Regions from separate parts of the Clostridium sp. CM036 genome, predicted to be linked through region 2. Evidence: riboswitches for the same ligand, from Rfam matches in the RefSeq annotation. Region 2 holds a riboswitch; each other region holds the start of a gene.
The links. A riboswitch is a leader RNA that binds a small molecule or an ion and turns the genes downstream of it on or off. The one in region 2 is predicted to bind cobalamin.

Region 1 (3,285 bases), 770 kb from region 2:
TGGGGACGGTTAACAATTATTTATATTATAATTGGGTGCAAGTTGTTTATGGAAACTTGTACCTTTTTATCGTTGAATTAATTTATTGAACACTAATTTTAATTATTTTTATATTATACATAAGTAAAATGTATATTTTTGATACTTGTCCATGTTTATTAAATGCATATATCCATCTGTTATTCTAATTTTTTTTATTTAATATAACAGATTTAATAAATAGGTAGGTTAAAGTAAATAATTAGAATGAATTTTAATGATTGTCATTAAGTTATTAATCATAATATTGAAGATTATATTAATAAATTATTACTAAGCATAACGTTTAATAAAATCCATGATAATATTCTCATATTTATCTTCTGTTCCAATTAATTCGATGCCAATAGTGCTTAATTTTGATACTCTAGCCTGTGTAATGTTTCCAAGAGTGCTGGATATATCGCTAGATTTAAAATTACAGAGGCTCCTCATTAGAACAACGGTTAAGGCTTTTGCCCGTACAAGCTTTCTGCTGTACTTCATATAAAGATGAGTCTTTGATACATTCATCTTTGACGCTATATATTCTATTATATCTTCTGGCTTAAAGTTCCTTACAAGTATTTTTCGTTCACATTTATACTCTGATTTTTCATCTTTAAATTCTATTTCTTGTTTTAATTTTTCTCCATTACAGCGAAAGACAAGATTATAGTAATTCTTTCTTGCATTTTTTAGGTTATTACCAAAAGAGCTCATAATAAATCCATAATCAACTAATTTAAAAGAATCATGTCTTTTTCCTAAAAATATGGCTAGACTAGAAAAAGCATATTTTTCAGGACAATTTTTATATTCATCTATATCCGTAGGATTATTGTGTATATATAGAGATAAAGTCTTCAAATATCGTTCATTATTAACTATTTTACTCTTAAATCTATCTTTAAAAAGATGTCCTTCCCTTTTATATTTTTTATTAAAGTACATTGCATAAGAAAAATTTATTCCATGCATTGCCTTTGATATATCAGTGCCATTAGCATCAATCATTAAATGAGAATGGTTATCCATAAGACAGTAACCGTAGATTTTAAAATTATAGAGATATTTATACTTTTTTACAAGTGATAAATACTTGTTCTTATCCTCATCATCCTTGAATAAATTTATTTCGCTGATACTTTTGCACATAATATGAAATATCGAGTCATCTGTTTTTTCTCTTGCCTTTCTTGGCATTAAAATCACCCTTCCTCATAGATTTTTATTTGAATTATTGCCTATGAATCGGGATGATATTCATAATCTTAAGCTAATATATATATATAAATAATTTAAATAGTTGTTAACCGTCCCTAACTATTTTTCTGAATCATTTTTTTGCCTATTAAACTAAGGAGACACTCTAAATATTGACAGTACGGCTTAAATATAATAAACTAGAATTAATAGAGAATTGAATATGATTTTAGGTGCCTTGAAATAGGTGAAAAGGGAATGCGGTTTAAATCCGCAGCAGCCCCCGCTACTGTAATTGATGAAAAACTTTTAAATGCTACTTCGTAAATTAAAAATGAGGAAGGATAATTAAAGGAAGAATCAAAAGCCAGGAGACCTGCCTAAATGATGTTAACAAGCTTTCGGAGGGAAAGAACTATTTAATTATGGATTAATTAAAAAGTAGTCGCTATCGTATGCGTACTATTTTTTTTGTTTTAAAAAGCATTATATGTAAATGTTATGATAGATTTCGGAAAATATTTAGCAAGGTGGATGATCGAAATGAAGAAGGCAATTTTAATTGTAAGTTTTGGAACAACACATGAAGATGCAAGAAAAGTAACTATCGATGCAATAGAAGATAAAATAAGACATACTTTTGAAGATTATGATATAAGAAGAGCATTTACTTCACATATTATTCTTAGAGTACTTAAGAATAGGGATAATATTCATGTAGATACTCCAGAAGAAGCTTTGGAAAAGTTAAAAAGCGAAGGATATAATGAGGTAATTGTTCAGCCTTTGCATGTTATTCCTGGAGTAGAATTTGATTATATAAATAATGTAGTTAATAGATACAAAGAATGTAAAGCATTTAAAAATATCTTAATAGGAAGACCTCTTTTATGTTTTAAGGGAGAAGAAGCAGGCGTGCCAGATGATTACTCAATAATGGTGGATGCTCTATCAAAGCAATTGCAACCAATGGATACAGTAATTTTGATGGGGCATGGTACAAACCATATTGCAAATGCAGTATATTGCTGTTTTGAAAGCGTTTTAAGGGATAGAGGTTTTAACAATGTACATGTAGCAACCGTGGAAGGGTATCCAACTTTGGAAAGAGTAATACCTAATGTTACTACTCAGAGTATTAGCGAAGTCACTTTAATGCCACTACTGCTTGTAGCAGGAGACCATGCCAAGAATGACATGGCGGGAGATGCAGAGGACTCCTGGAAGAGTATTTTAGAGGCAAAAGGGTTTAAAGTTAAAATATATCTGCATGGGTTAGGGGAAAATAGTGACGTTCAAGACATTTATATACAGCACATTAATGATGTAATTAATGAAAAGTTCAAGAATGTAGGGAAAACACATAAGGGAAATTAAAATTCTGCGTAAGTTATAAGTAACAAAAGTACGGTAGATGAGAGTTACAAGTAGAAAGGAAGGTATTCAATGATACATGGTGGAGATGTTTATACTAATGGATTACTTGAGGGGCGAGAATTAATAGATTACAGTTCTAATATTAATCCATTAGGGGTTCCTAAAAGTTTCACTGATAACATTAGTGAAGCCGTAGATGCTTTAACAAGATATCCAGATATTCAATATAGGGAGGTATTGAAAGAATTAAAAGAATACATTGATTGCCCAAAAGAATATTTTGTTTTAGGAAATGGGGCTGCAGAAATAATTGACTTAGTTATAGCTTGTCATAAAAATCTACTAATTGTGGTGCCATCTTTTGTAGAGTACGAAATTGATGCTAAAAAGTGGAATTGTAGTATAGAGTACTCTTATTTAAAAGAGAAGATTAATGAGAATACCTTATTAAAGCATGAATATGCTGAGCTTTCCTATGATTATGAGGATATTCTTAATAGATTACAGAGTGTAGAAGGTGTGGTTTTAGGTAATCCAAATAACCCCAATGGCAATATCATAAATAAGGCTGAGTTTCAAAAAATTCTTGAATATTGTGAATGTAACGACAAAGTCATAATAATAGATGAGGCTTTTATAGAATTTACTGGAGATTCACAGCACAGTTTCAGTGAAAAAGTTAAA
Region 2 (3,285 bases):
AACCATGGTTATAGTGGCCCCAAGTGCAGCCCCTGATGAAACTCCGAGAATAAATGGATCTGCCATTGGATTTTTGAAAATACCCTGAAAAGAGGTACCAACCACTGAAAGTGCTGCTCCTACTAAACAGGATAAAATGATTCTAGGAAGTCTTAACTTTACCAATATGATTGCAGATGTAGGATTAATTCCATCTAAGGATACACTGTTATTTAATATTGGAATTTTGCTTATAATAATTAGGGCTGTCTGTTTTAAAGAAATATCTGCTACCCCAAAATTTGTTGCTACAATCATTACAATTAGGAGTAAAAATACCCCTACTGCAAAAACTCGTCGATAATAACTCTTATTTTCTATAAACGTCATGGTTATTTAACCCCTTTTATTTAAAAAGTTCAGGATGAACTAATTTAGCAATTGCTTCAAGTCCTTCTGCAAGTCTCGGTCCCTGCCTAACAATAATGTTTTCATCAATCTCCAATAATTTGCCGTTCTTAACTGCATTCAAATCTTTGTAACCATTGGTAGCTTTTATACCTTTTTTTGAATCATAGAGCTTTGAACAAATTAGCACATCAGGATTCTTTTCTACAAGCTTTTCTACACTGTAGTTCCAACCAACTACGTCGCCCGCAGCATTTTTTCCGCCAGCAATGTCTATCATACTACCTATAAATGTATCTTTTCCTGCTGTAAAATCACCACTCTTGCCAAATCCTGCTACATAGTACACTGTTGGCTTCTTAGCATCCTTAACCTTATCAGTTATTTCTGCAACTTTCCTTTTCATATCTGATACTATTGTCTGGGCTTCCCCACTAGCATTTACAACCTGACCAAGTTTTGACATTGTGTCATACACACCATTAAAATTTTCTTCACCACCAAGCGCTACAACCTTTATATTAAGAGCCTCTAATTTTTTAATAATAGCCTTATCAAAAAGAGCTGATACAATAACTACATCAGGTTTTAATTCAACAATTTTCTCTACACTTGGTTGCAATAAGTCACCAACAGATGTAACCTTAAGGGCCTGAGCTGGGTAATCATCGTAATCACTTCTACCAACTACACTGCTTCCTTTACCAAGTGCATATATTCCCTCTGTTATATTTGGTGCAATTGTAATAATTCTTTTAGGTTCTTTTTCAATGATAACCGTTCTATCATATGAGTCAACTACCTTTAGCGGATATACTACAGCGTTAGTTTCCTTTTTAGTAGTATTAAGCGACCCTTTATTCTCACCTTTGCTGCCACACGCGCTAAATACAACACAAACAAAAACAGCTAAAACTAGACTTATTATACTTTTTCTTTTAAACATAAGTTGCCTCCATAAATTTTAATTTTTTAATTACTTATTTAATTTTAATTGGGATACCACAAACCACCATGTGAACTTCCTGAGCCCTTGATGCAATATACTGATTAACTCTACCCGCAATATCTCTAAAAACCCTTGCCATCTTGTATTCTGGTACAATTCCAGAGCCAATTTCGTTAGTTACAAGAATTATTGTTTTTAAGTTTTTTTCTGCTTCGTCAAGAAATACTGCTACCTCTTGTAAAATCCCTTTTTCCATTGCGCTTATAGCTTGATTATTAAGATCATCGAAATTATCCCCCGCTTCATCAAACATAAGATTTGTAGTCATTATTGTAATACAATCTAATAAAATCGTATCAAACTGCATTTCTTCGTTATAGAATACCTGTTTTAAATTCTTATAGCCTTCAAAGGTATACCAATTAGCTGGTCTTCTTTCTTTATGTTTTTTTACTCTGTCCTTCATTTCATCATCAAACGGAATTGAAGTTGCAATATAAAGTACGTTGCCCTTCTCTTCTTTGGCTAGCTTCTCAGCATATGTACTTTTCCCACTCCTTGCGCCACCTGTTATAAGTATAATTTTTTTCATAGTATGCTCCTTATTATTTTAATAATATGCTCTAATGTAAAAAAATCAGAAAATAAAAAAACCACATCTCAAGGATGTGGAATAATGCAATTAAATTTTTCATATATTGGATAACCCAATATTATTGTTAAATCACGCATTTTTCATCCTCCCTCCGAAGACTAAAATTTCAAGCAATAGGCAGGTTTACTGGCTTTAGCATCATCTTACTCTCCAACCTTCTCAGTTTCCCAATGGTTCTTTGGATTTCATCCTCTAATACAGTAGCGGTGGGCTGCAGTGGTTTTTTAGTCACTTTCCCTTTTAACCCCTGTTACAAGGCACCTAAAACAATATTTAATTTTTATTAAGTTGACTATTTTTATTGTAACATCAAAAAAATATTAAAGCAATGTAAATCATTCTACCTACTTTCTAACGCTATTTCAGTGTTTTATTTAAGTAATATTCCATTACTCCTTTTACAATAGGTACCACATGGTGACTTCCACCTTTCTCTTTAACGTTTTCCATTAACATTGATACTACTATTTTAGGATTAACTGTATCCATACATATAAACCATCCATTTTCTTCTGCAGCTTTATCCTTGTCATCTTTCTTAAGTTCCGCTGTTCCAGTTTTACCCGCGAGAGCTTGCCCATCAACTTTTGCCGCATGACCTGTACCATTTGGGTTATCGATAACTCCAGTGAGACCATCTTTTACAAATTTTATATTATCCGCGGAAATTGCATTAGCTTTCCATACCTTAGCCTTTACCTTTTCATTCAAACTTTCTAAAGTTGGAGACATAATATTTCCATCGTTAACAACTGCGCTATACGATAGTGCAAGGTGAAGTGGGCTCATAAGGACCTCCCCTTGACCATAACCAGTATCTGCTAATGCTACATCATTCTTAATGTTGTTACCATTGGCTACTTGTGAATTTGCTATTGGATAATTTATTGGAAGCTTTTGACCTATTCCAAAATTGTTGCATCCTTTTATAAATTCCTCTTTACCTATATTAAGAGCTGCCTTTGCGAAATATATGTTATCAGAGTATACAAATGCATCCTGTAAATTCACTGACTCTCTCGGTTCACCAACCCTAGTAACCTTATTGAGTCCCCATGATTTATCCGGTTGCCATTCGTTTCCCGGTATGTTAATAAGTTCACTAGGTTTTATCTTCCCTTGCTCTAACCCAACTGCAGCCGTTATCAGTTTAAATGTAGACCCTGGAGAATATACAGCCTTAAATCTATTATTAAATGGATCCCCTGCTTTTTCCCATTCTGCCTTTTGGGTATTAGAAACATAAGTAGTAATTGCATTTGTATCATATGACGGCGAGCTTACTAAAGCCAAT
Region 3 (3,285 bases), 1.0 Mb from region 2:
GACATAATTTAGAAGCAATTACTCTGAAGGGAATGATGACCTTATGGTATTCAATAAAGTAGAAATATGTGGTGTAGATACTTCAAAATTACCCGTACTAAAAGAAAAAGAAATGAAAGAGCTACTATTTAGGATACAAAATGGTGAGTATGAGTGTAGAGAAAAATTTATTAAAGGAAATTTAAGATTGGTTTTAAGTGTGATAAAGCACTTTAATAATCGAGGAGAAAACGTAGATGATTTATTTCAAGTAGGCTGTATTGGTTTAATGAAGTCCATTGATAATTTTGATCTAAGTCTAAATGTTAGATTTTCAACATATGCAGTTCCTATGATTATTGGGGAAATAAGAAGATATTTAAGAGATAATAACTCAATAAGAGTTAGTAGATCATTAAGGGATATTGCATATAAAGCATTACAAGTTAGGGACAGATTGGTGAATCAAGACAACAAAGAGCCTACTGTAGCTGAAATAGCAAAAGAATTAGAATTACCAAGGGAAGATGTAGTATTTGCTTTAGATGCTATACAAAATCCTGTATCTTTATTTGAACCAATTTATCACGCTGGTGGAGATGAAATTTATGTAATGGATCAAATAAGTGACACCAAAAATTTAGATGATAATTGGCTTGAAAATATATCGATTAAAGAGGCAATGAAAAAATTAAATGTTAGAGAAAAGTTAATCTTAAATTTAAGGTTCTTCGATGGAAGAACTCAAATGGAAGTAGCAGGTGAAATAGGAATATCCCAAGCACAAGTTTCTAGACTTGAAAAAACTGCATTAAAGCACATGAGAAAGTACGTATAGGGTCCCCTAGTGGGTCCCTTTTTTTACTGTAGCATTTATTTCAGAATATAGTATAATGTATTATTTTGTGAAAGTTTGAAAAATATTATCTTTTTACAATTAAAGTAGTTGATTTTTTGTAATAATAAGTCTACTATGTAATGAGTACATGTGTGAAAGAATTATAAAAATTAAATAATAGAATATAGGTTTAAATTAATTAAAAGGGAATCAGGTTAAAATCCTGAACTATCTCGTAGCTGTAATAGATGAATTTAAGTGCATTATGCCACTCGAAAACGGGGAAGGCGCGCTTAAATAATGATTCTTGAGTCAGAATACCTGCCCATATTTTCGCACTACAAACTCTACGAGTGATAGAGAGGGCTTTATAATGAAAATTTGTTTGTTGATTTTATATGATTAAGCATATTTTTGAATCGTTTCCTTCTAACACTTTAGTTAGAAGGATTTTTGTTTTGTAGACAGGCCTATACTACGAATTGTCAAAACGAGCCTATAACATGATTAGGCAGAATATCATCGTTTTCGCCGGGTGCTTCAATGCGATTATAGTTACATTATCTGGCCTTGCATTTTTAAATCAGATTGTAGGTGTAATTGTTTACTATGCTTCATCTATTTTTATTATTCTAAAATCTCCCAGAATGCTGCCATGGGGTGAAAATTCAAAGGAGATGTGAAATGGGAAAAATTATTATTTTATGTGCCATTTTTCTAATGGTGGGCTTTTTCTTCAAATGGAAAAAAGGGGATGGGACACATAATCATCACCATGGAACCGGACATAAACACGGCGAAGGGTTTTCAATTGATTTTTATGCTTATACTTCTAAAATCAGGCACTGGAATGCTACTTTTAAAGTATCTCTTTCTGTTTTGATATTGATTCTTTGTATTGTATTGGAAAACCCCTATGTATCTGTTGTGGTCATTATTGCAATGGCCTATCTGACCATTGTAAAAGGAGAGCTTCCAGTAAACGAATACTTGTCAATACTGGCGATTCCAATCATCTTTATCCTCCTTGGCACTTTTACAATTGCTATTGATTTTTCAAAGCAGCCGATGGGGCAGTATAACTTGTATCTTGGCTTCTGCTATGTGTTTACTTCTCAGGCAAAGCTTAAGGAAGTGGCATTTTTGATTCTGAAAGTTTTTGCAGCTATAAGTGCCCTACAAATGATGACACTGTCAACTCCATCCTCCGAGATTATATATGTGCTTCGAAAAGCACATGTTCCAAAGCTTATTGTAGAGCTGATGAACCTCATTTACCGTTATATTTTCATTTTAATGGATGTCTATACTAAAATGAAAAATTCCGCAGAATCTCGTCAGGGCTACTGTGATTTTAAGACTTCCTGCTATACATTTGGAAGCATTGCAAGCAATATGCTGGTTATTTCGCTTAAAAAGGCAAACGATTATTATGATGCCATGGAGGCCAGATGCTATGATGGGGATCTTATATTTTTGGAGGAAGATAAAAAGGTAGAGACAATACAGATTGCCTCTGCAGTAGTATTTATAATTTTTTTGATCCTGATATGGGGCGTTACAAGATAGAAAGGAGCTATTATGGGGAAATCAATATTAAAGGTCGAAGATCTATACTACGTCTACGGGAATGGAAAGTCTGCATTGGACGGTGTAAGCGTGGATATCTATGAAGGTGAGAAAATCGCTGTCATTGGTTCCAATGGATCCGGAAAATCTACATTTTTCTTGAATATAAACGGTGTATTTACACCTGAACAGGGAAAAATCATTTACCGGGGTACTGTCGTTAATAAAAAGAATTTAAAAGGACTTCGAAAAAATATCGGAATTGTATTTCAAGATGCGGACAATCAAATAATCGCATCTACAGTTAGGGCAGAAGTTGGATTCGGGCCGATGAATTTAAGGCTTCCAAAAGAGGAAGTACTAAAGCGAGTTGAGGAAGCACTGGCATACATGAACATATCAGATTTCAAGGATCGTCCGCCACACTATTTGAGTGGCGGTGAAAAGAAGCGCGTCACCATTGCGGGCATCATTGCTATGAAATCGGAGATCATTATCTTTGATGAACCTACTGCATCACTGGATCCTTTAAATGCACTGATGTTAGAAGAAGTTTTGGATAAGCTTGGTTCGGAGGGCAAGACAATGCTCATTTCCACCCATGATTTAGATTTCGCATATCGATGGGCGGAGCGAGTCCTTGTATTCTGCAAAGGAAAAATTATCGCAGATGGAACACCATTAGAAATTTTCCAAAATACAGAAATTTTAAAACAAGCAAATCTAAAACAGCCAACCGTGATGGAGATATATGAATTGCTTGTAGAAAAACATCTGCTGGAAGATACTAGTGCCTATCCGAAAAGTACGCAAGAATTTAAGGAAATGTTTGAAAAATAGTTAGGTTTTCTAGGCGGGTTAGCTTAGATTAATATAAATTAAAAACAATAGAGGAGGAA

Region 1: another riboswitch for cobalamin. It lies ahead of ACWJKE_RS08980 (sirohydrochlorin cobaltochelatase); the one in region 2 lies ahead of cobU (bifunctional adenosylcobinamide kinase/adenosylcobinamide-phosphate guanylyltransferase).
Region 3: another riboswitch for cobalamin. It lies ahead of cbiQ (cobalt ECF transporter T component CbiQ); the one in region 2 lies ahead of cobU (bifunctional adenosylcobinamide kinase/adenosylcobinamide-phosphate guanylyltransferase).

What each region holds. Positions count from the first base shown of each region.
Region 1 covers NZ_CM143652.1:1,902,621-1,905,905, reverse strand. Annotated here, with positions in the region: gene ACWJKE_RS08985 (transposase) at 313-1,224, opposite strand; cobalamin riboswitch at 1,438-1,622, shown strand; gene ACWJKE_RS08980 (sirohydrochlorin cobaltochelatase) at 1,768-2,601, shown strand; gene ACWJKE_RS08975 (pyridoxal phosphate-dependent aminotransferase) at 2,671-3,285, shown strand, end outside.
Region 2 covers NZ_CM143652.1:1,130,149-1,133,433, forward strand. Annotated here, with positions in the region: gene ACWJKE_RS05340 (FecCD family ABC transporter permease) at 1-369, opposite strand, end outside; gene ACWJKE_RS05345 (ABC transporter substrate-binding protein) at 386-1,333, opposite strand; gene cobU (bifunctional adenosylcobinamide kinase/adenosylcobinamide-phosphate guanylyltransferase) at 1,368-1,928, opposite strand; cobalamin riboswitch at 2,091-2,271, opposite strand; gene ACWJKE_RS05355 (penicillin-binding transpeptidase domain-containing protein) at 2,349-3,285, opposite strand, start outside.
Region 3 covers NZ_CM143652.1:2,179,632-2,182,916, reverse strand. Annotated here, with positions in the region: gene sigG (RNA polymerase sporulation sigma factor SigG) at 44-817, shown strand; cobalamin riboswitch at 987-1,160, shown strand; gene cbiQ (cobalt ECF transporter T component CbiQ) at 1,538-2,386, shown strand; gene ACWJKE_RS10255 (energy-coupling factor ABC transporter ATP-binding protein) at 2,399-3,226, shown strand.